Regions from separate parts of the Micromonospora sp. WMMA1363 genome, predicted to be linked through region 2. Evidence: predicted binding sites of a transcription regulator. Region 2 holds the regulator's gene; each other region holds the start of a gene.

Region 1 (7,345 bases), 500 kb from region 2:
GTCCCATCGTACCCAGTGACCTGGCCCGTCCCCGCGACGGCGGGCAGGCCACACGGCACCCGGGGGGCGGGCGTCGGCGGGATGTTGGGTCTACGGTGAGGGGGTGCACGACGAGCCCATCGACCCGTTCAACGGCGACCCGGCCGATCCGGCAGCTGGCCTGCATCCCACCGGCGACGAGCCACTCGACCCACTGACCGACGTCGAGCGGCAGGACGTGCTGGAGGACCTGGCCGATCTGGAGATCTACCAGGCGTTGCTGACACCGATCGGGGTGCGCGGGCTGGTCATCGAATGTGAGGACTGCCGCGAGCCGCACTACTTCGACTGGGATCTACTCCGCGGGAACCTGCGTCACCTGCTCACGTCCGGCCGCCCCCGGGTACACGAGCCGGCGTACGATCCTGACCCGGATCGCTACGTCACCTGGGACTACGCCCGGGGCTACGCCGACGGGGTGCACGACACGCTGAGCGAGGACGCCGACGACGAGCCCGGCGCCGATCACTGAGCCCGCCTGATCACGCCGATCACCGGGCCCGCTGATCAGGCCGGCCGGATCGGTCACCACGGTCGATCGCGCCGGGAGGGCCGGCTCCGGGCGGCGGGCGCTCAGGCGACCAGCCCGGCGCGGAAGCCGGCGGCCACGGCATGAGCCCGGTCGCGCGCGCCGAGCTTGCGGAACAGACGCCGGGCGTGGGTCTTGACCGTGTCCTCGGAGACGAACAGCTCCCGCCCGATCTCGGCGTTGCTCTTGCCCTCCGCCATGCCCAGCAGCACCTGCAACTCGCGTTCGGTCAGCCCGACCGTCGGCCGCCCCTCCCGGGCGGCCGACGCGGTGTGCTGACCGCTCGCAGCCGCCTCCTCCGCTTCCCCGGCGGTCGGGTCGGCGGGGTCGTCGCCGCGCTGCACCGGCACCATCGCCGGATGTCCGCCCGTGCCGTCGGCGGCCCCGGCCGGCCAGGCCGGCGGCGAGTCGGCGGGCGCCCTACCGGGCGACGAAGAGCGGGCCGGCCCACCCACCGACGCCGCGTCCCGGGCGGGATCGGTGATCCGGTTCCGGCTGGCTCGCCCGGGGGCCGCGAGCAGCAGCAAGGCTTTCGCCACCGCGCTGGTGAGGTCGTGGTCGGTGCCCTGGATGAGTCCGCGGGCACCGGCGCTGATCGTCGCCGCGGCCGCCTCGGACTCCTCGGCGCCGAGGAGCAGCACCGCGGCCTGCGGCGCCCGGGCAAGGACCCGCCGGACGAACCCGGCACTGTCCGGCCGGGTGAGCGCCGTGTCGGCGAGTACCACGTCGGCGGGACGTTCCGCCAGCCGCAGCATCACCTCGGGGTCGGAGACCGCGGTCCGCACCGCCCCGGACAGTCCCAGCCGCGCCGCCGCGGAGGTCAGGTGCTGTGCCGCCAAGGGCGTCCGAACGCACACGAGAACCGTACGCACAGTGGTCTCCTCTCCGCCAACGAGCAGACCATGAGCCGGTGACCTCGGGAGGAGGTTCCGGGCAATCTTCCGAACTTTTCCGACAGTTGGGGCATATGCCGCTGATTGTCCAAGGTTTGGATCACAGACGTGTGAGTCGCACCCGCCCCGGGTACCGGAACGTCGAGCCGGACACGGCGCGCCAGCGCGGACGCCGACCGCACGGGATCTCCGCGTACCGCGCGGAAGGAGGGTGCTGATGCCGAACGTACGCAGACTTCCCAGCCCCATCGTCGACCGCTGGGACTGGCAGCGCCTCGGCGCCTGCCGGGGCCAGGACAGCGCCCAGTTCTTCCACCCCGACGGCGAGCGGGGATCGTCCCGGCTGCGCCGGGAGTCAGGCGCGAAGGCGGTCTGCCGTGTCTGCCCGGTCCGGGCCGAGTGCGCGGCACACGCGCTCTCGGTCCGCGAACCGTACGGCGTGTGGGGCGGCTTCAGCGAGTTCGAGCGGCTGCGCCTACTCGCCGTCGGCTGGGAGGACCTGGCCGACCGCCGGCAGACTCGGGTCGACGTCGCCCGGCTGGAGGCCCGCCTGGGCCGACCGCACACGTCGACCGTTCCCAACCAGCGCAAAATCGCTTAAGCCCGACGGGAGACCACCGCGGTGTCGCGCCCGGACACCCGCAGGTCTGGATCGCGGCCCGGCCCGCGACCACCAGCACGGTCGTTTCGACTGGCGAGAGGGCCCGTGGGCGTCAGACCACGGTCACCCGGACCGTGTGCCACCCGGTCGCGCCGTCCGGTGCCACCGACGAGCGGCGGGCGGTCTGCGTCTCGCCCGTCGAGTCGGTGGCGCGGACCTCGAGTTTGTGCTCACCCACCGTCGCCTCCCACCGCCACGACCACTGCACCCAGGTGTCCACCGAGACCGTGGGAGCCAGCTCGGCCGTCCGCCACGGGCCCTCGTCCACCCGGACTTCGACCCGGCGAATACCACGGTGCTGGGCCCAGGCCACCCCGGCGACGACCACCGCGCCGACGGTCAGCCGGTTGCGAGGGCGCGGGGTGTCGATCCGCGACTGGGTCTTGACCGGACCCTGCGCCGACCAGCCGCGCGGCACCCAGTACGCGTCGAAGTCCGCGAAGCTGGTCAGCTCCAGCTCGCTGACCCACTTGCAGGCGGACACGTAGCCGTAGAGGCCGGGAACCACCATCCGGGCCGGGAAGCCGTGCTCGACCGGCAGCGGCTCGCCATTCATACCCACGGCCAGCAGGGCATCCCGCCCGTCACGCAACACCGCGGTCGGGGTGCCGCAGGTCCAGCCGTCGACGGAGCGCCCGACAACCTGGTCGGCCCCTTCCTCCGGGTCCGCCTCGTCGAGCAGTTCCCTCAGCGGCACACCAAGCCAGCTGGCGGTCCCGATCAGATCGCCGCCGACCTCGTTGGAAACGCAGGCGAGGGTGACGTACCGCTCCACCATCGGCCGAGCCAGCAGATCGTCGAACGTGAGGGTGATCGGGTTGCGCACCCGGCCGTGGATGCGCAACCGCCAGGTGGCCGGGTCCACCTGAGGCACCACCAGCGCGGTGTCGATCCGGTAGAAATCGGCGTTCGGGGTCACGAAGGACGCGAGCTGCGCGACGCCGAGATCGGCGCCGGCGGGAACGGCGGGTGCCGGGGACGCCGGTGACGGCAGGGCGACCGCGCCGCGGGCCACCGACACGCCCCGCCGGCTGGCCAGCCAGCGACCGCCGACACCGGCCACTCCGGCCGCCCCGAGCAGCAGCCCGGTGGCGGCGAGAAACCGCCGCCGCGACTCCGGATCCGGGGGTACGGTCTCCTCGGTGTCGCCGTGCGCGGCGACACCGAGGCGCTCCGGGCGGCCCGACGGGACCGGCCGCTCGGGGGGAACCGGGGGGACCCCAGGCGCCGCAAAACCGGTCGTGCCGGGAACGGCCGGTGCTGGCGGGGTGACAGCGGGCGGGGTGGGCGGAGACCAGGGCCAGGGGTCCAACTCCAGCGGACCGGCGATGAACGCCCAGAGCACCAGCGCGCCGAGGGCGCCACCGGCCAGCGCCGGCAGGGCGTCGGCGGCGTCCGCGCCAGCCCGGGTCAGCGCCGCCCCGACGCCCAGGGCGGTGAACGCCGCGACGCCGGCGAGGCCGTACGTCAGCCGACGCCGGGACACCACGCCGAGCAGCGCGGCGAACCCGGCCAGCAGCAGCGCCGTCCCCACCAACAGAGCGATCTTGTCGTACCTGCCGAAGACCGCGATGCCGACCCGCTTGAGCGGCTCGGGCACGGTGTCGACCACCAGCCCTCCGACGGCGACCAGCGGTGCCGCGCGAGGGCCGGTCAGCGCGGCCACGGGTTCCGCCGAGCCGATCGCCACCGCGGCGGCGGTCACCCCGGCGAGCGCGGCATGGCGGCGCGTCGTCGTCGTGCTCACGCCGGCCAGTCTTTCCGATCGGCGCGAGAGCCGGTAGGCCACGTCAGCATTCCGTAAGCACCACCGCGGAGAACGCGTCGGGGCGTGCCGCCGGACGGCGACACGCCCCGACCAGGCGTACGGCTCGGCTCAGAAGCCGGGACCGTGCTGGTGGCCGTGACCGTGCGAGTGGCCGTTGCCGCCCGCGGCCGGCTCCGGCTCCGCCGGCTTCTCCACCACGAGGCTCTCCGTGGTGAGCAACAGGCCGGCGATCGACGCGGCGTTGGCGACCGCGTTGCGGGTCACCTTCACCGGGTCCAGGACGCCGGCCTTGGCCAGGTCGACGTACTCGCCGGTGGCCGCGTTGAGGCCGTGCCCCCAACCCTTGCCGGCGACCTTCTGCACCACGACGTAGCCGTCGTGGCCGGCGTTCTGGGCGATCCAGCGCAGCGGTTCGACCAGCGCCTTACGCACGATCGACACGCCCACCTTCTCGTCACCGGTGAATCCGAGGTCGTCGTCGAGCACCGACAGGATCTGCACCAGGGCGGCGCCGCCACCGGGAACCGTGCCCTCCTCGACCGCGGCCTTGGTCGCGGCGATGGCGTCCTCGATGCGGTGCTTACGCTCCTTCATCTCGACCTCGGTCGCCGCGCCCACCTTGATGACGGCGATCCCACCGGAGAGCTTGGCCAGCCGCTCGGAGAGCTTCTCCCGGTCCCACTCGGAGTCCGAGGCCTCGATCTCCTTGCGAATCTGCGCGACCCGGTCGGCGACGTCGGCGGCCTGGCCGACGCCGTCGACGATCGTCGTGTTCTCCTTGTCGACCACCACCCGCCGGGCGGAGCCGAGCACCTCGAGGCCGACCTGGTCGAGCTTGTAGCCCAGCTCGGGCGCGACCAGCTCGGCGCCGGTGAGGATCGCGATGTCCTGGAGCATCGCCTTGCGGCGGTCACCGAAGCCGGGGGCCTTGACCGCGCACACCTTGATGGTCTTGCGGAGCGCGTTGACCACCAGGGTGGACAGCGCCTGACCCTCGACGTCCTCGGCGATGACGAGCAGCGGCTTGCTGTTCTGGAGGACCTTCTCCAGCAGCGGCAGCAGCTCTTCGATCGCCGAGATCTTCTGGGTGGTGATGAGGATGTACGGGTCCTCCAGGACCGACTCCTGCGCCTCCACGTCGGTGACGAAGTTCGGCGAGATGAAGCCCTTGTCGAACTGGAGCCCCTCGGTCACGTCCAGCTCGGTGGCGAGGGTGGAGCCCTCCTCGACGGTGATGACGCCGTCGCGGCCGACCTTCTCCATCGCCTCGGCGATCAGCTCACCGATCGTCGCGTCCTGCGCGGAGATGGTCGCGACGTGCGCGATCGCCTCCTTGTCAGCCACCTCGACGGCCTTGCCGAGCAACGCCTCGGAGACCTTGGTGGCCGCCGCGTCGACGCCCCGCTTGAGGCCGGACGGGTTGGCGCCGGCCGCGACGTTGCGCAGGCCCTCGCGGACCATCGCCTGGGCCAGCACGGTCGCGGTGGTGGTCCCGTCGCCGGCGACGTCGTTGGTCTTGGTCGCCACCTCCTTGACCAGCTGCGCGCCGAGGTTCTCGTACGGGTTGGTGAGCTCGATCTCCTTGGCGATCGTCACGCCGTCGTTGGTGATCGTGGGCGCACCAAACTTCTTGTCCAGAACGACGTTGCGCCCGCGGGGGCCGAGGGTCACCTTGACCGCGTCCGCGAGGGCGTTGACACCGTGCTCCAGCAGGTGCCGGGCGTCGTCCGAGAAGCTCAGGATCTTCGCCATCAATGTCCCTTCGAAGCGAGGTTGCCCCGGCCCGGCGAGCCGGACCGGGGCAACGACACTGCTCGGTTGCTTACTTCTCGATGATCGCGAGGACGTCGCGGGCGGAGAGCACCAGGTACTCCTCGCCGGCGTACTTGACCTCGGTGCCGCCGTACTTCGAGTAGAGGACGGTGTCGCCGACCTTGACGTCGAGCGGCACGCGGTTACCCTTGTCGTCGATCCGGCCCGGGCCGACAGCGAGGACGGTGCCCTCCTGCGGCTTCTCCTTGGCGGTGTCGGGGATCACGATGCCCGACGCCGTGGTGGTCTCAGCCTCGTTCGCCTGGACCACGATCCGGTCCTCGAGCGGCTTGATCGCAACCTTGGTCGCGGTAGTCACGGGCATACCCTCCTGGGGTACTGGTTTCGTTACCGACCGGCGAACCGGTCAGCTCAATCTGCCACATGCCACCGGGCGGGGCCGTCGTCGCGGGTGCCGGTCCGCCTGGCGTTCACCTCCCGGGCACCGGGCCCGGACGGTTGGCACCCTCAGGGTGAGAGTGCTAATCGCAGGTTATTCCTCGGCTAGCACTCCGTCAAGGAGAGTGCCAACTGGGATGCCCGACGCGTCGCCAGCGGAACGCCCGGCGTCACCCGGTACGCCTCGGCCGGCGAGGTGGTGGTCGACCGACACCTGATCCAGCGGCTGATGGCCCGGCGCCGGCCGGACGACCCGCTGGCCCGGCTGAGCCCGCACGAGCGCCGGGTCCTGACCCTGCTCGCCGAGGGGCTGTCCAACCTCGGCATCGCCGAGCGAATGAGTTGCCGGGTCGGCACGGTAGAGAAGCACCTCTCGGCGATCACCGGCAAGCTCGACCTGATCCCGGCGGACCCGGACGCGCGGCGCGGGATCAACGTGCGGGTCCGGGCGGCACTCGCCTTCCTCGGCGGCGCCGACGGGCCGTGAGCCCTCGGGACCTGGCCGGGGCGTCGGCGGCGTGTCGTCCACCCGGTTTTCCCACCCGGGTGGGGCCGGGACTCCCCGTGGGCCGGGCCGGGTCCGGACGGCAGCCTGTGAGCGGGTATCCACCTCGGACGAAAGGACCCGACATACGTCTTCCCCGTCTCCGCGCCCGCGCCGCGGCGCTGCTCCTGGCCAGCACCCTGCTGTCCGCACTGGGCATCACGGCCGCCGCCACGCCGGCCAGCGCCGGTCCGATCGGCTCCTGCGCCAACCTGGGATCGTTCACGCTGATGTTCCGCACCGGCGGCGACGACCTGCGGGGCAATTCGGAGGTCATCCCGCTGCTGCGCACCACCTTCGGCGACGTCGAACTGCAGCACGTGTGGGGTGGCTTCGGCAACAACTCCACCCACTACCGGACCGTCACGTTCTTCAACCCGAACTGGACGGTCAACTCCTGCACGGTGACCGGCGTCAAGCTGCGGATGATCTCACACCCGGAGTGGCACGAGGGCCCGGACAACTGGAATATGGACGGCTTCGCCCTGTACGGCTACAGCACCACCGGAAGCTACAAGTACTACCTGTCCGCCAGCGGCACTCCGGTCAAGCGGTTCACCGGCAGCGACCAGTGGTGGTCGACGCTCGGCTGATCCGGCCGGCGGGTGGCGGTCCCGGGGCCGCCACCCGCACGCCGTTACCCCGCCGGATCGGTGCCGGCGGCACGCGTTGAGTCAGGCCCGGCCAGCCCGGCGGGAAC
Region 2 (7,345 bases):
GCCCGACCACGGCGACGAGAACGAGGGCCACACCACCGGCGACGACTGCCCGAGTTCGCACCTGCACCCCCAGCTCGACACTTCGACAAGCGTACGTCCCCCACCGCTCTCCTCAAGTCGTCCGACCGGTCCAGACCGTCCACCGGGCGTGGCGGCGGCGGTCGGGACGTCCGCGGTGGGTGCGGGACCGGGCCCGTCAGGCGGACCCGGCGTTCCCTCGTCTCCGGCGGCGGAAACCCTCACTACTCGCCCGGCACCCAGCGCGCGGGCCGCTTCTCCCGGAACGCCAGTACGCCCTCGCGCCCCTCGTCGGAGAGGAAGTAGCCGGTGGACAGGGCGGCCAGATCGGTGATCTCGGCGTGCAGGTCGGTGGCGGTCGGGCGGCGCAGCAGCCGCTTTGCCCCGGCCAACGCCCCCGGCGCCCCCCGGACCAGCGAGTCGCAGTACCGGGCCACGGCCGCGTCGAGCTCCACCGCTGGCACCGCAGCGGTGACCAGCCCGGTCTCAGCGGCGCGCCGGCCGTCGAAGGTGTCCCCGGTCAGGTACAGCTCGGCCGCGGCGCGCGGGTGCAGCCGAGGCAGCACGGTCGCCGATACTACCGCCGGGATCACCCCGATCCGAACCTCGGTGAACGCGAACGTCGCCTCCTGTGCGCAGACCGCCAGGTCAGCCGCTGCGATCAGCCCCAGCCCACCAGCGCGCGCCGGCCCCGCGACCCGCGCCACCACCGGTTTCGGGCACTCCCACACCGCGGTCAGCACGTCACCCAGCATTCCGGCGGGCACGGTCCCGCTGGCGTACGCGGCGGCGGTCTCCTTCAGGTCGGCGCCGGAGCAGAAGACCGGACCGGTGTGGCTCAGCACGACAACGCGGACCGCGTCGTCGGCGACCGCGGCGGCGAGGCCGTCGAGCAGCTGGGTCATCAGCGGTGTGGAGAGCGCGTTGCGGTTGTGCTGGCTGTCCAGGGTGAGGGTGGTCACCCCACGGGCCGTGGCGACCCGCACGAGCACATCGGGAGTGGTCATGCCGGGCACACTAGTGGCCATGCCCGGCATCCTTCCAGCAGGCGAGATCGTCCCCGCCGACGGCTCGCTGCCCGCCACCGCCCTGACCTCGGTCGGCGCGCGGGGCTTCGGTGTATACGTACACGTGCCCTTCTGCGCCAGCCGCTGCGGCTACTGCGACTTCAACACGTACACGGCGGCTGAGCTGGGCGGCGGGGGCCGGGCGGGGTACGCGGACGCGGTGCGGGCCGAGCTGGCGCTGGCCGCCCGGGTGCTGCGCGGCAGCCCGCCGCCCCGGGTCGACACGGTCTTCGTCGGCGGCGGCACCCCGACCCTGTTGCCCGCCGACGACCTGGCCCGGATCCTCGACGGGATCGACCACACGTTCGGGCTGGCCGCCGACGCCGAGATCACGACGGAGGCGAACCCGGAATCGGTGTCGCCGGAGTCGCTGAAGGCGTTGCGGGCCGCCGGCTACACCCGGATCTCGCTGGGCATGCAGTCCGCGTCGCCGGGGGTGCTGGCGGTCCTCGACCGGCAGCACAGTGCCGGCCGGGCCGTCGTTGCCGCCCGGGAGGCCCGCGACGCCGGGTTCGACCACGTCAACCTGGACCTGATCTACGGCACGCCGGGCGAGGAGGCGGCGGACTTCGCCGCCTCGCTCGACCAGGTGGTCGCTGCCGACGTGGACCACGTCAGCGCGTACGCCCTGACCGTGGAGGAGGGGACCGGGCTGGCGGCCCGGGTGCGGCGCGGCGAACTGCCGTACCCCTCCGACGACGTCGCCGCGGACCGCTACCTTGCCGCGGAGGCCGTCCTCGACGCAGCGGGTTTCTCCTGGTACGAGGTCTCCAACTGGGCGCGGACGCCGGCCGCCCGGTGCCGGCACAACCTGCTCTACTGGACCGGCGGGGACTGGTGGGGCCTCGGCCCGGGGGCGCACAGCCACGTCGGCGGCGTGCGCTGGTGGAACGTCAAGCACCCCACGGCGTACGCCAAGCGGCTGGCCGCCGGGGAGTCCCCGGGCCTGGCCCGGGAGGTGCTGACCGCCGACGAGGCGCACCTGGAGGAGGTCATGCTGTGCCTGCGGCTCGCCGCCGGCCTGCCGTTGGAGGTGCTGGACCCCGCCGGCCGGGCGGGTGCCGAGCGTGCGCGGTCCGTCGGCCTGCTGGCCGACGCGGAGTACGCCGCCGGCCGGGCCGTGCTCACCCTGCGCGGCCGGCTGCTGGCCGATGCCGTGGTGCGTGACCTGCTGCCCTGACGGCAAGGCCGCCAGCGGTGCCAGCGGGCCGGGAGCCGTGTCGACCGGCCGCGGGAGCGGCCGGTCGAGGCTCACTTGATGAAGTTGGCGGACATCGGGTAGCGGTACAGCATGCCCTCGTTGGCCTTGACGCCGGCGATCACACCGAAGATGATGCCGATGATCATCGCGGCGATGCCGACCAGGAAGCCGATGATGACGCAGGTGAGGATCCACCCGATCACAGCGATCACCGACCAGAGGATCTGGAAGTTCAGGGCGGCGACCGCGTGGGCCCGGACGGTCGGCGACTGGTTACCGCGAGCCATGAGGGCGACCAGCGGGCCGACCCAGCCGAAGACGCCGCCCCCGAGGAACATTCCGAGCGCGCCGCCGAAGTGCGCGATCAGAGCCCAGGTCTTGTCCTCGTTGTTGGCGAAGCCGGCGGGGGCGCCGTAGGCGCCGCCGGCCGGGTAGCCGGGGCCGGGGGGTGGGTAGCCGCCGGGTGGTGGGTAGTCACCAGGCCCGCCGGGGGGTGGGTAGCCGCCGGGTGGTGGGTAGCCACCAGGCCCGCCGGGGGGCGGATAGCCGCCGGGCGGCGGATAGCCACCGGGGCCGGGTGCCCCGGACAGTGGTGCGGTGGGCTCGTCGGGGCCCTGCGGGCCGGGCTCTCCGGCGCCCGGAGGGCGAGGCGGTTCAGTCATGAGGATCACCGTAGGGGGAGACCGCAACGGTGCACCAGAGCGACACCGCCCCGGATGTCCGGATGATCGGCCCTGCCACCACCACGGGTGTCCGGACACACCACTCGTCCTTCGTTGATCATCGCGGTGGCGGACGCGCCGACGTAGACTGGCACTCGTTACAGTCGAGTGCCAGGCCGCCGCCCGGCAACCGGCGACCGACGCGCGACAAGGAGGTGGGGAGGTTGGGTCTCGACGACCGGAAGCTGGCGGTACTGCGTGCGATCGTCGAGGATTACGTCGCCACGCAGGAGCCTGTCGGCAGTAAGTCACTGGTCGAGCGGCACCAGCTCGGGGTCTCCCCGGCGACCGTCCGGAACGACATGGCGGTGCTGGAGGAGGAGGGCTACATCCGGCAGCCGCACACCAGCGCCGGCCGGGTGCCCACCGACCGTGGATATCGGCTCTTCGTGGACCGGCTGTCCCGGGTCAAGCCGCTCAGCCCGGCCGAGCGCAGGGCGATCGAGCGATTCCTGGTCGGCGCGGTCGACCTGGACGACGTGGTATACCGCACGGTGCGGCTGCTGGCCCAGCTGACCCGGCAGGTCGCCGTCGTGCAGTATCCGAGCCTGGCCCGCTCTTCGGTACGCCACCTGGAGCTGGTGCCCATCTCCAGCACCCGGCTGATGCTCGTCATGATCGCGGACACCGGTCGCGTCGAGCAGCGTCTGGTCGAGCTGCCCGGGCCGATCCCCGCCGGCGACGTCACCGACCTGCGCCAGCTGGTCAACGAGAAGCTGGTCGGCGCCCGGCTGTCCGACACGCCGCCGCTGGTGCAGTCGCTGGTCGACGAGGCCACGGCCGAGCGGCGCCCGGCGATGACCGCCCTCTCCACGGTGCTGCTGGAGACACTGGTCGAGCGGCACGAGGAGCGGATCGCGTTGGCCGGCACCGCCAATCTCGCCCGGGGCGGGCTGCTCGACTTCCAGGGTTCGCTGCGTCCGATCCTGGAAGCGCTGGAGGAGGAGGTCGTGCTCCTCAAACTCATCGGAGAAATCGAGCCGAGCGCGATGCGCGTTCGGATCGGCGACGAGAACGAGATCGATAACCTCCGCGCCACCTCGGTGGTCAGTACCGGTTACGGTCCGGGGGTCACCATCGTCGGTGGTCTTGGTGTGTTGGGACCGACCCGGATGGACTACCCCGGGACCATCGCCACGGTTCGCGCCGTGGCACGCTACGTGGGCGACCTGCTGGCCCAGAACTAGGCAGTACCGTCCGGCCGTCCGGGCCGGCGGCCGGCGTAACGCGAGACGAACATGAGGACACGGAACGCAGTGGCCAGGGACTACTACGGCATCCTCGGCGTGAGCCGGGAGGCCTCCGACGACGAGATCAAGCGTGCCTACCGGAAGCTCGCGCGCCAGTACCACCCGGATGTCAATCCGGACCCGGAGGCGCAGGAGAAGTTCAAGGACATCAACGCCGCATACGAGGTCCTCTCCGACGATCGGAAACGGCAGATCGTCGACCTCGGCGGTGACCCGCTCGCACCCGGCGGCGGAGGGCCCGGCGGTCCCGGCGGCCCCGGCGGGGCGGGCCCGTTCGTCGGCTTCCAGGACATCATGGACGCGTTCTTCGGCGGCGCCGCCGGCGGCGCCCGGGGTCCGCGTCCGCGTACCCGGCCCGGCGCCGACGCGATCCTGCGCCTCGAACTGGACCTGCACGAAACCGCGTTCGGCGTCGAGGCCCCGATCACGGTCGACACGGCTGTGCTCTGCACCACCTGCTCCGGCGCCGGCACCGCCGCCGGCACCCACCTGGCCACCTGTGAGGCCTGCGGTGGTCGGGGCGAGGTGCAGTCGGTGCAGCGTACCTTCCTGGGCCAGGTGGTCTCGGCCCGGCCCTGTACCGCCTGCCAGGGCTTCGGGACCACGATTCCGCAGCCGTGCCCGACCTGCGCCGGCGACGGCCGGGTGCGTACCCGCCGGTCGCTCACCGTCAAGATCCCGGCCGGTGTCGAGGACGGCATGCGGATCCGGCTGGCCCAGCAGGGCGAGGTCGGCCCCGGCGGCGGCACGGCCGGCGACCTCTACGTGGAGATCCACGAGCGGCCACACGACGTGTTCTCCCGGAAGGGGGACGACCTGCACTGCCGGGTGACCGTCCCGATGACGGCGGCCGCGCTGGGCACCCGACTGACCATCAAGACGCTCGACAGCGAGGAGCCGGTCGACGTGAAGTCGGGCACCCAGCCGGGCAGCACGCTGCGGCTCCGCGCCCGCGGCGTGCCGCATCTGCGTGGCACCGGCCGGGGCGACCTCTACGTTCACCTCGACGTGCGGACACCGACGAAGCTCGACGCGGACCAGGAGCGGGTGCTGCGCGAGTTCGCCAAGACCCGCGGCGAGGAGGTCGCCGAGTTGACCAAACAGGGCGGCTTCTTCTCCCGGATGCGCGACGCCTTCAACGGCCACGCCTGAACGGTCCGGACGCCGCCCGGGACGTTTGGCGGGTTGTCCGGGTCGCCACCGTGGTGGCGTGCGGCGCGGCGGTGTGCCGGGTGCAGTGGGTGCGGCGCGGCTGTTGCGCGGCGGTGTGCCGGGTGGCCGGCGTACCTGTGACCGCCCGGGGCCGCTAGCCTGTTGATCGTGTCCGCGCCGCTGTTCCTGGTCGAGTCGCTGCCCATCGCCGACGCGATGACGCTCGGCGGCCCCGAGGGGCACCATGCCGCCACCGTCCAGCGGTTGCGGGTCGGCGAGGAACTCCTGCTCGCCGACGGGCACGGTGGTACGGCCACCGCAGTGGTCACCGCCGTCGGCCGGGGCGTCCTCGACCTCCGGGTCACCTCGCGGGGGTACGTCGACGCGCCGGTCCCGCGTCTCGTCGTGGTGCAGGGTCTCGCCAAGGGAGACCGGGGCGAACTGGCGGTGCAGGCGATGACCGAGGTCGGGGTGGACGAAGTCGTGCCCTGGTCGGCTTCCCGATCAGTGGTGCGGTGGCGGGGCGAGCGGGGCGTCCGGGCCCGGGAGAAGTGGGCCGTCACCGCCCGGGAGGCGGCCAAGCAGGCCCGCCGGCCGTGGCTACCGGTGGTGGCCGGGGCGCCGGACGAATCGACCGAGACCGTGGCCCGGCGGCTCTCCGGTGCCGCCGCCGCGTTCGTCCTCCACGAGGCGGCCGAGGATCGGCTGACCATGGCCGAGTTGCCCGATGCCGGTGAGATCGTGTTGGTCGTGGGCCCGGAGGGCGGCATCACCGACGCTGAGGTCGGCGTCTTCGTCGAAGCCGGCGCCCGCCCGGTCCGCCTCGGCCCGACCGTGCTCCGTACCTCGACGGCCGGCATCGCCGCCCTGTCCCTGCTCGCCGCCCGCCTCTTGCGCTGGTGACCCGAGCACCCCTGGAATTCGTCGCGCCGATGGGGGCCCTTCCTTACACTGCCCCGGTGAGCACACCTCATTGTCTGTTCTGCCGCATCGTCGCCGGGGAGATCCCGGCCACCGTCGTCCGGGAGACGCCCAGTACGCTCGCCTTCCGTGACATCGGCCCCAAGGCGCCGGTGCACGTGCTGGTGATCCCGAAGGAGCACTACGCCGACGTGGCCACCCTCGCCCAGGGTGACCCGGGGCTCGCCGGCCAGGTGCTCGCCACCGCCGCCGCGGTGGCGGAGGACGAGGGGCTGCTCGGCGACGGCTTCCGGCTGATGTTCAACACCGGGGCGTATGGCGGCCAGGAGGTCTTCCACGTGCACGCGCATCTGCTCGGTGGCGCTCCGCTCGGCCCGATGCTGGCCCGGGATCTTGCGTGACACCGGTCGGTGACCGGCTCGACCGGATGGTACGGCGGGTCCAGGCGCGGGCCCGGGTGCCGGCGGTCGCGGCGGCCCTGCACCGTGCCGATCGTCCGTTGTGGACGTGCACGGTCGGTGGCACCGGCAACGACACCGCGCTGGATCCGCAGACCCGGTTCCGGATCGGCTCGGTGACCAAGACCTTCACGGCCGTCCTGACGATGCAGTGCCGCGACGACGGCCTGCTCGACCTGGACGACCCGCTGAGTCGGCACCTGGATCTGCCGGCCCACGGCGAGTTGACCATCCGGCGGTTGCTGTCGCACACCTCGGGCCTGCAGCGCGAGCCGTACGGCGATGTCTGGGACACCCTGCGCGCGCCGGACATCGACCAGCTCATGGCTGATCTTTCCCGGGCCGAACGGGTGCTGCCCAACGGTCGCCGCTATCACTACTCGAACCTCGGCATGGCGCTGCTCGGCCACCTGGCCGGCACGCTGCGCGGCGGGACCTGGACGGAAGTCCTCGCCGAGCGGGTGCTGACGCCGCTGGGGCTGACCGCGACCACGGCGGAACCCGGTCGTCGGGCCGCGACCGGGTTCTTGGTCGACGAGTACTCCGACGAGGCGCA
Region 3 (7,345 bases), 850 kb from region 2:
GGCGGAAACGGCACGCTCGGCCATGTGGATCTGGTCGCCGTGGACCCGGCGCACCGGCGGCGCGGGGTCGGGCGGGCACTGCTGGCGTACGCCGAGGAAAGGTTCGCCGGGCTCGGGGCGGTGGAGGTGCTGCTGGCCGGCAACCCCCCGCATTACGCCTGGCCGGGCGTCGACGTGCGCTACACGCCGGCGGTCTGCGCGGCGCTGGCCTTGGGCTACACCCAGGATCGAACGGCCTGGAACATGACCGCCGATCTGTCGTCCGACGGAAGCCCGGCCCTGCGCCCGACGGCGCCGGCCGAGAGACGGCTGGCCGGCCAGGGCGTGACGGTACGCCGGGCTGGGCCGGCGGACCTGCCGGCACTGACGGCCTTCGCGCGGTCGACGTTCGGCGGCACCTGGGACACGGAACTGGCCGGCTCGGTCGGCCGGGACCGGGCCGGCTGCCACCTGGCGGAACGCGACGGCGAGGTGCTCGGGTTCGCCGCCTGGGGCTCGTCGCGGCCGAGTTGGTTCGGCCCGATGGGCACCGCGCCGGCGGCCGAGGGATCCGGCATCGGTGCGGTTCTGTTGCGCCGGTGCCTGGCCGACCAGCGCGCGGCGGGCGTCACGGCGGCGCAGATCGGCTGGGTGGGGCCGGTGCGCTTCTACTCGGGCAGTGCGGACGCCCGGATCGAGCGGGTCTTCTTCCTGTACCGGAAGACGCTCGCGGATCGATAAAGGGCGAATAGGATAGATCACCTGATAGTCTCATTCGCCCGCATCGGCCATCGGCGCCCCCTACCGTTTCGGTAGAGGAGGCGCCATGACCACGGACGACGAACGACCCGGCCCGCTGCCCTTCGACCGCTTCGACTACGGCGACGCAGAGCAGCGGGCGGAGATGGACGGCACCGACGACCCCCCGGCCGACGAACCGGCGGCGGTGGTGGACGAGCCGGTCCCGGTCGTACCGCAGCCGTACGACCGGGCACGGAAACGGCGCAACCAACGGCCGTTGCCGACCTGAGGAAACGGCCGCTGCCATATGAGGAAATGGGCGGTTGCCGACCTGCGGGAACGGGTCGGTGCCGGCCTGAGGAGATACGCGGAAGGGGCGGACCGCTGAACGCGGCCCGCCCCTCCCGGTGTCGTGGAGCTGGACTCAGAAGTCCATTTCCCCGCCACCCGGGCCAGCCGGGGCGGCCGGGGTCTTCTCCGGCTTGTCCGCCACGACGGCCTCGGTGGTGAGGAAGAGCGCCGCGATCGACGACGCGTTCTGCAGCGCCGACCGGGTCACCTTGGCCGGGTCGATGATGCCCGCGGCCATCAGGTCCACGTAGTCGCCGGTCGCGGCGTTCAGGCCGTGACCCGCCTCGATGTTGCGGACGTGCTCGACGACGACGCCACCCTCGAGGCCGGCGTTGACGGCGATCTGCCGCAGCGGAGCGTCCAGCGCGATCTTGACGATCTGCGCGCCGGTCGCCTCGTCACCGGTGAGGTCCAGCTTGTCGAACGCGGTCTTGCCGGCCTGCACCAGCGCGACGCCACCACCCGGGACGATGCCCTCCTCGACGGCGGCCTTCGCGTTGCGGACAGCGTCCTCGATACGGTGCTTGCGCTCCTTCAGCTCGACCTCGGTGGCCGCGCCGACCTTGATCACCGCAACGCCACCGGCCAGCTTGGCCAGCCGCTCCTGCAGCTTCTCCCGGTCGTAGTCGGAGTCGCTCTTGTCGATCTCGGCCCGGATCTGGTTGACCCGACCCTGGATCTGCTCGGCGTCGCCGGCACCGTCGACGATGGTGGTCTCGTCCTTGGTCACCACGACCTTGCGGGCGCGGCCCAGCATGTCGAGGCCGACGGCGTCCAGCTTGAGGCCGACCTCCTCGCTGATGACCTGGCCACCGGCGAGGATGGCGATGTCGGCGAGCATGGCCTTGCGGCGGTCACCGAAGCCCGGCGCCTTGACGGCGACGGACTTGAAGGTGCCGCGCACCTTGTTGACGACCAGGGTCGCCAGCGCCTCACCCTCGATGTCCTCGGCGATGATCAGCAGCGGCTTGCCCGACTGCATGACCTTCTCGAGGATCGGGAGCAGGTCCTTCACCGAGGAGATCTTGCTGTTGACGATCAGGATGTAGGGGTCGTCGAAGACCGCCTCCATCCGCTCCGGGTCGGTCATGAAGTACGCGGAGATGTAGCCCTTGTCGAAGCGCATACCCTCGGTGAGCTCCAGCTCCAGGCCGAAGGTGTTGCTCTCCTCGACGGTGATGACGCCTTCCTTGCCGACCTTGTCCATCGCCTCGGCGATGATCTCGCCGACGCTGGGGTCGCCGGCTGAGATGGAGGCGGTGGAGGCGATCTGCTCCTTGGTCTCCACGTCCTTGGCGAGCTTGAGCAGCTCCTCCGAGACGTTGGCCACGGCAGACTCGATGCCCCGCTTCAGGGCCATCGGGTTGGCACCGGCGGCCACGTTGCGCAGGCCCTCGCGGACCAGGGCCTGGGCCAGGACGGTCGCCGTCGTCGTGCCGTCACCGGCGACGTCGTCGGTCTTCTTCGCGACCTCCTTGACCAGCTCGGCGCCGATCTTCTCGTACGGGTCCTCGAGCTCGATCTCCTTGGCGATGCTCACACCATCGTTGGTGATGGTGGGGGCACCCCACTTCTTCTCGAGCACGACGTTGCGGCCCTTGGGGCCGAGGGTCACCTTCACGGCGTCGGCGAGCTGGTTCATGCCCCGCTCGAGGCCGCGGCGAGCCTCCTCGTCGAACGCGATCATCTTGGCCATACGGCGTTGTCCTCCTGGACACTCACGGGCCACCCGAGGGTGTGCCCCGGATGGGCCGTCTGGTGTACGCACCTTGGGACGTCGCCACCTGGCGACGACGACGTCCGCCGGCCGGGCCGGATAGCCCGCGACGACCGGCCATGTGCCGTACCAACGCCTCGCGACGCCGGTACGGCCGTGGCCCTACCGCCCCGACCATTGGCACTCACGGTATGCGAGTGCCAATGACCTGTTTAGCACTCTCCCTTGCCGAGTGCAAGCGCGACCGCCCCGGTCAGCCGAGTTCCGCGGCCAGCCGCGCCGCGTTCACCGGCCCCTCATGAGCGCGCTGCTCGGCGTAGGTCACCACCAGGCCGACCTGCTGGGCGAGGTAGGCCGGCAGGGACAGCACGGCGGCGACCACGATCACGGCGAACAGCCCCACCGTCGAGCCGGGAGAGCCCAGCGGGTCCACGCCCAGCGGCACCGAGCCGACGGACTCCACCACGCCGGCCACCACCGTCGCCACCATCACCGCAGCCATGATCAGCGCCACCCGGCCGAGCAGCAGCCCGAGCCGGTCGTGGAACATCCGGAAGGCGCGGCCGATCGGCGGCTGGCGCTCGAAGAGGTACACCGGCCCGAACAGGCTCAGCGCGAACGCGACGTAGAGACCGGGCAGCAGGCACAGGCACAGACCGATGCCGAGGAGCAGACTCACCAGCAGGGTCCAGGCCCACAGGCCGAGCGCACGACGCAGACCGTAGCGGACCGCTTCACCGAACCCGACCGGCTCGCCGGCCGCCTGTCGGGCGATCACCCAGGTGCCGGCCGCCCACCCGACGCTCTGCACCAGACCGAAGAGCAAAGTGCCGCCGATGACGACGCCGAACAGGGTGGCCAGATCGGTGGCGAACGTGTCGGGAAGCAGCGCGGACCCGTCGGCCGCGGCCGCCTCCCAGTCCGCCGAGGGATCGACCGCGTACGTGAGCGCGCTGATCAGCGCGGCCGGCAGCACCTGGGTCAGCAACACGATCGGCAGGAGCAGGCGCCAACCCCGGCGGACCGCAGCGAGGCAGCGACCGAACCAGCCGTCCAGCCCGGCACCTGGCGGAGTGACCAGTGGATCATTCGGATCAACCCCGGGCACGGACCAACCGGGAAACGCCGGGCCGGGCCAGGCGTGAGCGCCCGGGTACCAGGGGCCGGGGGCAGCCGGCGGCACACCGCCCGGACCCCACGACGACTCCGGGGTGGGATAACCGGGGTACGGCCCCGGGGCGGCGCACCCGGAACTGGACCTGCCGGCCGCGCACCGGAAGCCGGGTCGGGGTCGCCCGGCGCGGGAGACGGCACGGTCGGAGGCGGCTGGTCGGACAACGAACCCTCCTCAGCGATAGCTGGAACGGCTCATCCTCCCCGGTGCGGCGCCGACACCGCACCCCCGCCCGGCCGTGGATCGGATCACGGCCGGGGTGGTCGGCCCCACCCGTGGGGCCGCTCGCCGACTCAGGCGATGACGCGTACCCGTTCGGCCTGAGGCCCCTTCTGGCCCTGGGCGATCTCGAACTCCACCCGCTGGCCGTCGTCCAGCGCCTTGTAGCCATCCATCTCGATGGCGGAGAAGTGAACGAAGACGTCCTGCCCGCCGTCGACGGCGATGAAGCCGTAGCCCTTTTCGGCGTTGAACCACTTCACGGTGCCCTGTGCCACGGTGCACTTCCTCACTATGCGCGGCGTATCACTACCCGCGGTCCGCTGCGCCGGCCCGCGGGACGGCACCGGTTCGGCGATCGGGGACGGTCGCTGAATCGGTGACCGAAATCGCACGCTACACGAGGCGTGACGGCGGCGCACGACCACAAATCGGGCATATTCCGAGCGATGCGCATTGCCGTCCGCCGCTGTGGTACGCATGCGGGCATGACCAGCACTCCGGGCCGGCCCGGCCCGGAGCGGGTGACGGCACGACAGGCGCAGGTGCGGCGGATCCGGCCCGGGGACGGCGCCCGGATGCGGGCCCTCCGGCTGGAGATGCTCGCCGACTCGCCGCTCGCCTTCCTCGAGACGATCGCCGACGCGGCGGCCCGCCCGCACGCCGAGTACGCCGCCCGCGTCGCCTACACGTCGACCGGCACGGACACCGCGCAGTTCGTCGCCGACCCCGGGGGCCGGCTGGTCGGCCACGCCGGCGGCACGGTGGCCCCGGACGAGCCGGGGCTCACCGTCGTCTACGCCGTGTACGTCACCCCGGCCTGGCGCGGCACCGGGCTGCTGGCCGACCTGATCGATGCGGTGGCCGGCTGGTCGCGCGCCGGCGGTCGGCGGGAGCTGATGCTGGAGGTGGTGGTCGGCAACGACCGGGCCTACCGGGCGTACCGACGACTGGGTTTCCTCGACACCGGCGTCCGCGTGCCGCACCCCACGATCCCCACCCTCACCGAGCTGCGGATGCGCCGCGCGGTGTGAGCACGCCCGTCAGCCGTGGCGGCGACTCTGGACGATGCGGAACCGGTTCGCCACGTACGCGGCGTCCGTCAGCGCCGCGTTGGCCGCCGCGTTGGCGCCGCTGCCGTGGAAGTCGGAGAAGGCCGCGGACTGGTTCACGAAGACCCCGCCGGTCAGGTTGGCCGACAGGTGCACCCCGACCTCGATCGCCGCCGTCTCGGCCGCGTCCAGCACCGCATCGTCGGTGGAGTAGACCGCGGCGGTCAGCGCGCCCTTCGCACCGATGGTGGACCGCAGGATCTCCAGACTGTGCGCCGTGGAGTCGGTCGCGATGGCGAACGAGATCGGGCCGAACCACTCCCGCGAGTAGGTCCCGGTGTCGCCGGCATCCAGCCTGACGATGGTCGGCGTCCGGACGACCGCGCCGGGGAACGCCGGGTGCTCGAGCGGACGGGACTCCAGCACCGGCTCGCCGACCTTGGTCACCTCGTCGAGGCGCTCCAGCACCCCGTCGTTGACGATCGCACCGGTCAACTCGACGCCCCGAGCCGGGTCGACGGTGAGCTTGCCGACCGCCGCCGCGATGCCGGCGGCCACCTCGTCGAAACTCTTGTGCCCCTGGTCGGTCTCGATGCCGTCGCGCGGGATCAGGATGTTCTGCGAGGTGGTGCACATCTGCCCGCTGTACAGGGTCAGCGTGAAACCCAGGTTGCGGCACATCCCGGCGAAGTCGTCGGTCGAGTCGACCACGATCGGGTTCAGGCCGGCCTTCTCGGTGTAGACCTGCGCCTGCCGGGCGTTGGCCTCCAGCCAGTCGCCGTACTCGGTGGAGCCGGTGAAGTCGACGATCTTCACGGCCGGATGCTGGGCCAGCGTCGAGGCGAGCTTCTCCCCGGCCGCCTCGGGAGCCAGCAACACCAGGTTCGGGTCGAAGCCGGCCTCGGCGAGCACCTCCCGGGCGTAGCGCACGGTGATCGCGAGCGGCAGCACCGCCCGCGGATGCGGCTTGACGACCACCGGGTTGCCGGTGACCAGCGAGGCGAACAGCCCCGGGTACGAGTTCCAGGTGGGGAAGGTGTTGCAGCCGATCACCACCGCCATCCCGCGCGGCACCACGTGGAAAGTCTTGGTCATCCGCAGCGGGTCCCCCTTACCCGCCGCCTTCTCCCAGCCGGCCGTCCCCGGGTGCCGGGTCATCTCCGCGTACGCGTAGGCGACGGCCTCCAGCGCGCGGTCCAGCGCGTGCGAGCCGCCGGCCTGGAAGGCCATCACGAACGCCTGACCGCTGGTGAACTGCACCGCGTTGGCCAGTTCGAAGATGTTGCGGTGCAGCCGGGCCAGGATCTCCAGGCAGACACCCACCCGGGCCTGCGGCCCGGCGTCCCGCCAGGCGGGCAGCGCGGCGGTGGCGGCGGCGACGAGCTGGTCCGGCGCCGCGTGCGGGTAGCGGACGCCCAGGTCGACGCCGAACGGGCTGACCTCGGTGGCGACCGTGCTCCCGTCACCGGGCTGGTCGAGCGGGAAGTCGTGACCGAGGTACGCCTCGAAGGCGGCCTTGCCGTCGGCGGCGGCGGTCTCGCCGTACACCCGGGGGCTGGGCGACTCCGGGTAGGCGGACCAGTACCCGCGTTCCGATATCGCGGTCAGCGCCCGGGTGAGGGTGTCGGCGTGCCTGTCGTACAGGGGGTGCGGAGTCTCCGTCATGCCCGCCATCATGCAACAGAAGGCGGCACGATCAGTAGGGCCGTGTCACAGCTCAGATCGTCAGCTGCCAGTTCGTCCAGGCGTCGACCGGGCGGAACCCCAGCTGCTCGTTGATCCGGATCATGTGCTCGTTGACCGCCGCGTTCCAGGTGTCGATCGCCCGGACCTGCGGCTCGGACTCGACCGTGTACCGCAGATTCTCGACCTTGGCCAGCAGCCCCAGCCGGTGCCCGCGGTGTTCCGGGTCGACGATGGTGGTCTGCTGCCACGCGTGCCACGGCGAGTAGGAGTTGACGTCCAGCATGGTCCAGGCGACCAGCCGGCCGGTCGCCTCGTGCACCGCGCCGTAGTGGTAGTCGCGCCGGCCCCGGGCCGCGAGCACCTTTTCGGTCGCCCGGACCCGCCCGGCGTCGACCTTCTCCGCCTCCAGCTTCAGGTCACCCAGCG

Evidence for each region. The regulator HrcA, encoded in region 2, represses chaperone genes, less so after heat shock. The targets are predictions, from matches to a motif close to GGTTNGCACNCTCNNNNNGAGNGTGCNAACC.
Region 1: the regulator HrcA is predicted to act here: its motif matches at 6,160-6,190, upstream of groES (co-chaperone GroES).
Region 3: the regulator HrcA is predicted to act here: its motif matches at 2,964-2,994, upstream of groL (chaperonin GroEL).

What each region holds. Positions count from the first base shown of each region.
Region 1 covers NZ_JAUALB010000001.1:3,163,688-3,171,032, forward strand. Annotated here, with positions in the region: gene QTQ03_RS14500 (DUF5319 domain-containing protein) at 104-511, shown strand; gene QTQ03_RS14505 (helix-turn-helix transcriptional regulator) at 613-1,440, opposite strand; gene QTQ03_RS14510 (WhiB family transcriptional regulator) at 1,679-2,062, shown strand; gene QTQ03_RS14515 (molybdopterin-dependent oxidoreductase) at 2,175-3,869, opposite strand; gene groL (chaperonin GroEL) at 3,999-5,642, opposite strand; gene groES (co-chaperone GroES) at 5,713-6,021, opposite strand; gene QTQ03_RS14530 (helix-turn-helix domain-containing protein) at 6,301-6,588, shown strand; gene QTQ03_RS14535 (hypothetical protein) at 6,696-7,238, shown strand.
Region 2 covers NZ_JAUALB010000001.1:2,661,039-2,668,383, reverse strand. Annotated here, with positions in the region: gene QTQ03_RS12180 (hypothetical protein) at 1-67, opposite strand, end outside; gene QTQ03_RS12175 (enoyl-CoA hydratase-related protein) at 243-1,025, opposite strand; gene hemW (radical SAM family heme chaperone HemW) at 1,045-2,265, shown strand; gene QTQ03_RS12165 (DUF4870 domain-containing protein) at 2,337-2,948, opposite strand; gene hrcA (heat-inducible transcriptional repressor HrcA) at 3,173-4,195, shown strand; gene dnaJ (molecular chaperone DnaJ) at 4,265-5,410, shown strand; gene QTQ03_RS12150 (16S rRNA (uracil(1498)-N(3))-methyltransferase) at 5,579-6,313, shown strand; gene QTQ03_RS12145 (histidine triad nucleotide-binding protein) at 6,370-6,732, shown strand; gene QTQ03_RS12140 (serine hydrolase domain-containing protein) at 6,729-7,345, shown strand, end outside.
Region 3 covers NZ_JAUALB010000001.1:3,511,645-3,518,989, forward strand. Annotated here, with positions in the region: gene QTQ03_RS16230 (GNAT family N-acetyltransferase) at 1-720, shown strand, start outside; gene QTQ03_RS16235 (hypothetical protein) at 806-1,009, shown strand; gene groL (chaperonin GroEL) at 1,145-2,767, opposite strand; gene QTQ03_RS16245 (hypothetical protein) at 3,042-3,896, opposite strand; gene QTQ03_RS16250 (cold-shock protein) at 4,256-4,459, opposite strand; gene QTQ03_RS16255 (GNAT family N-acetyltransferase) at 4,670-5,215, shown strand; gene paaN (phenylacetic acid degradation protein PaaN) at 5,225-6,898, opposite strand; gene QTQ03_RS16265 (GNAT family N-acetyltransferase) at 6,951-7,345, opposite strand, start outside.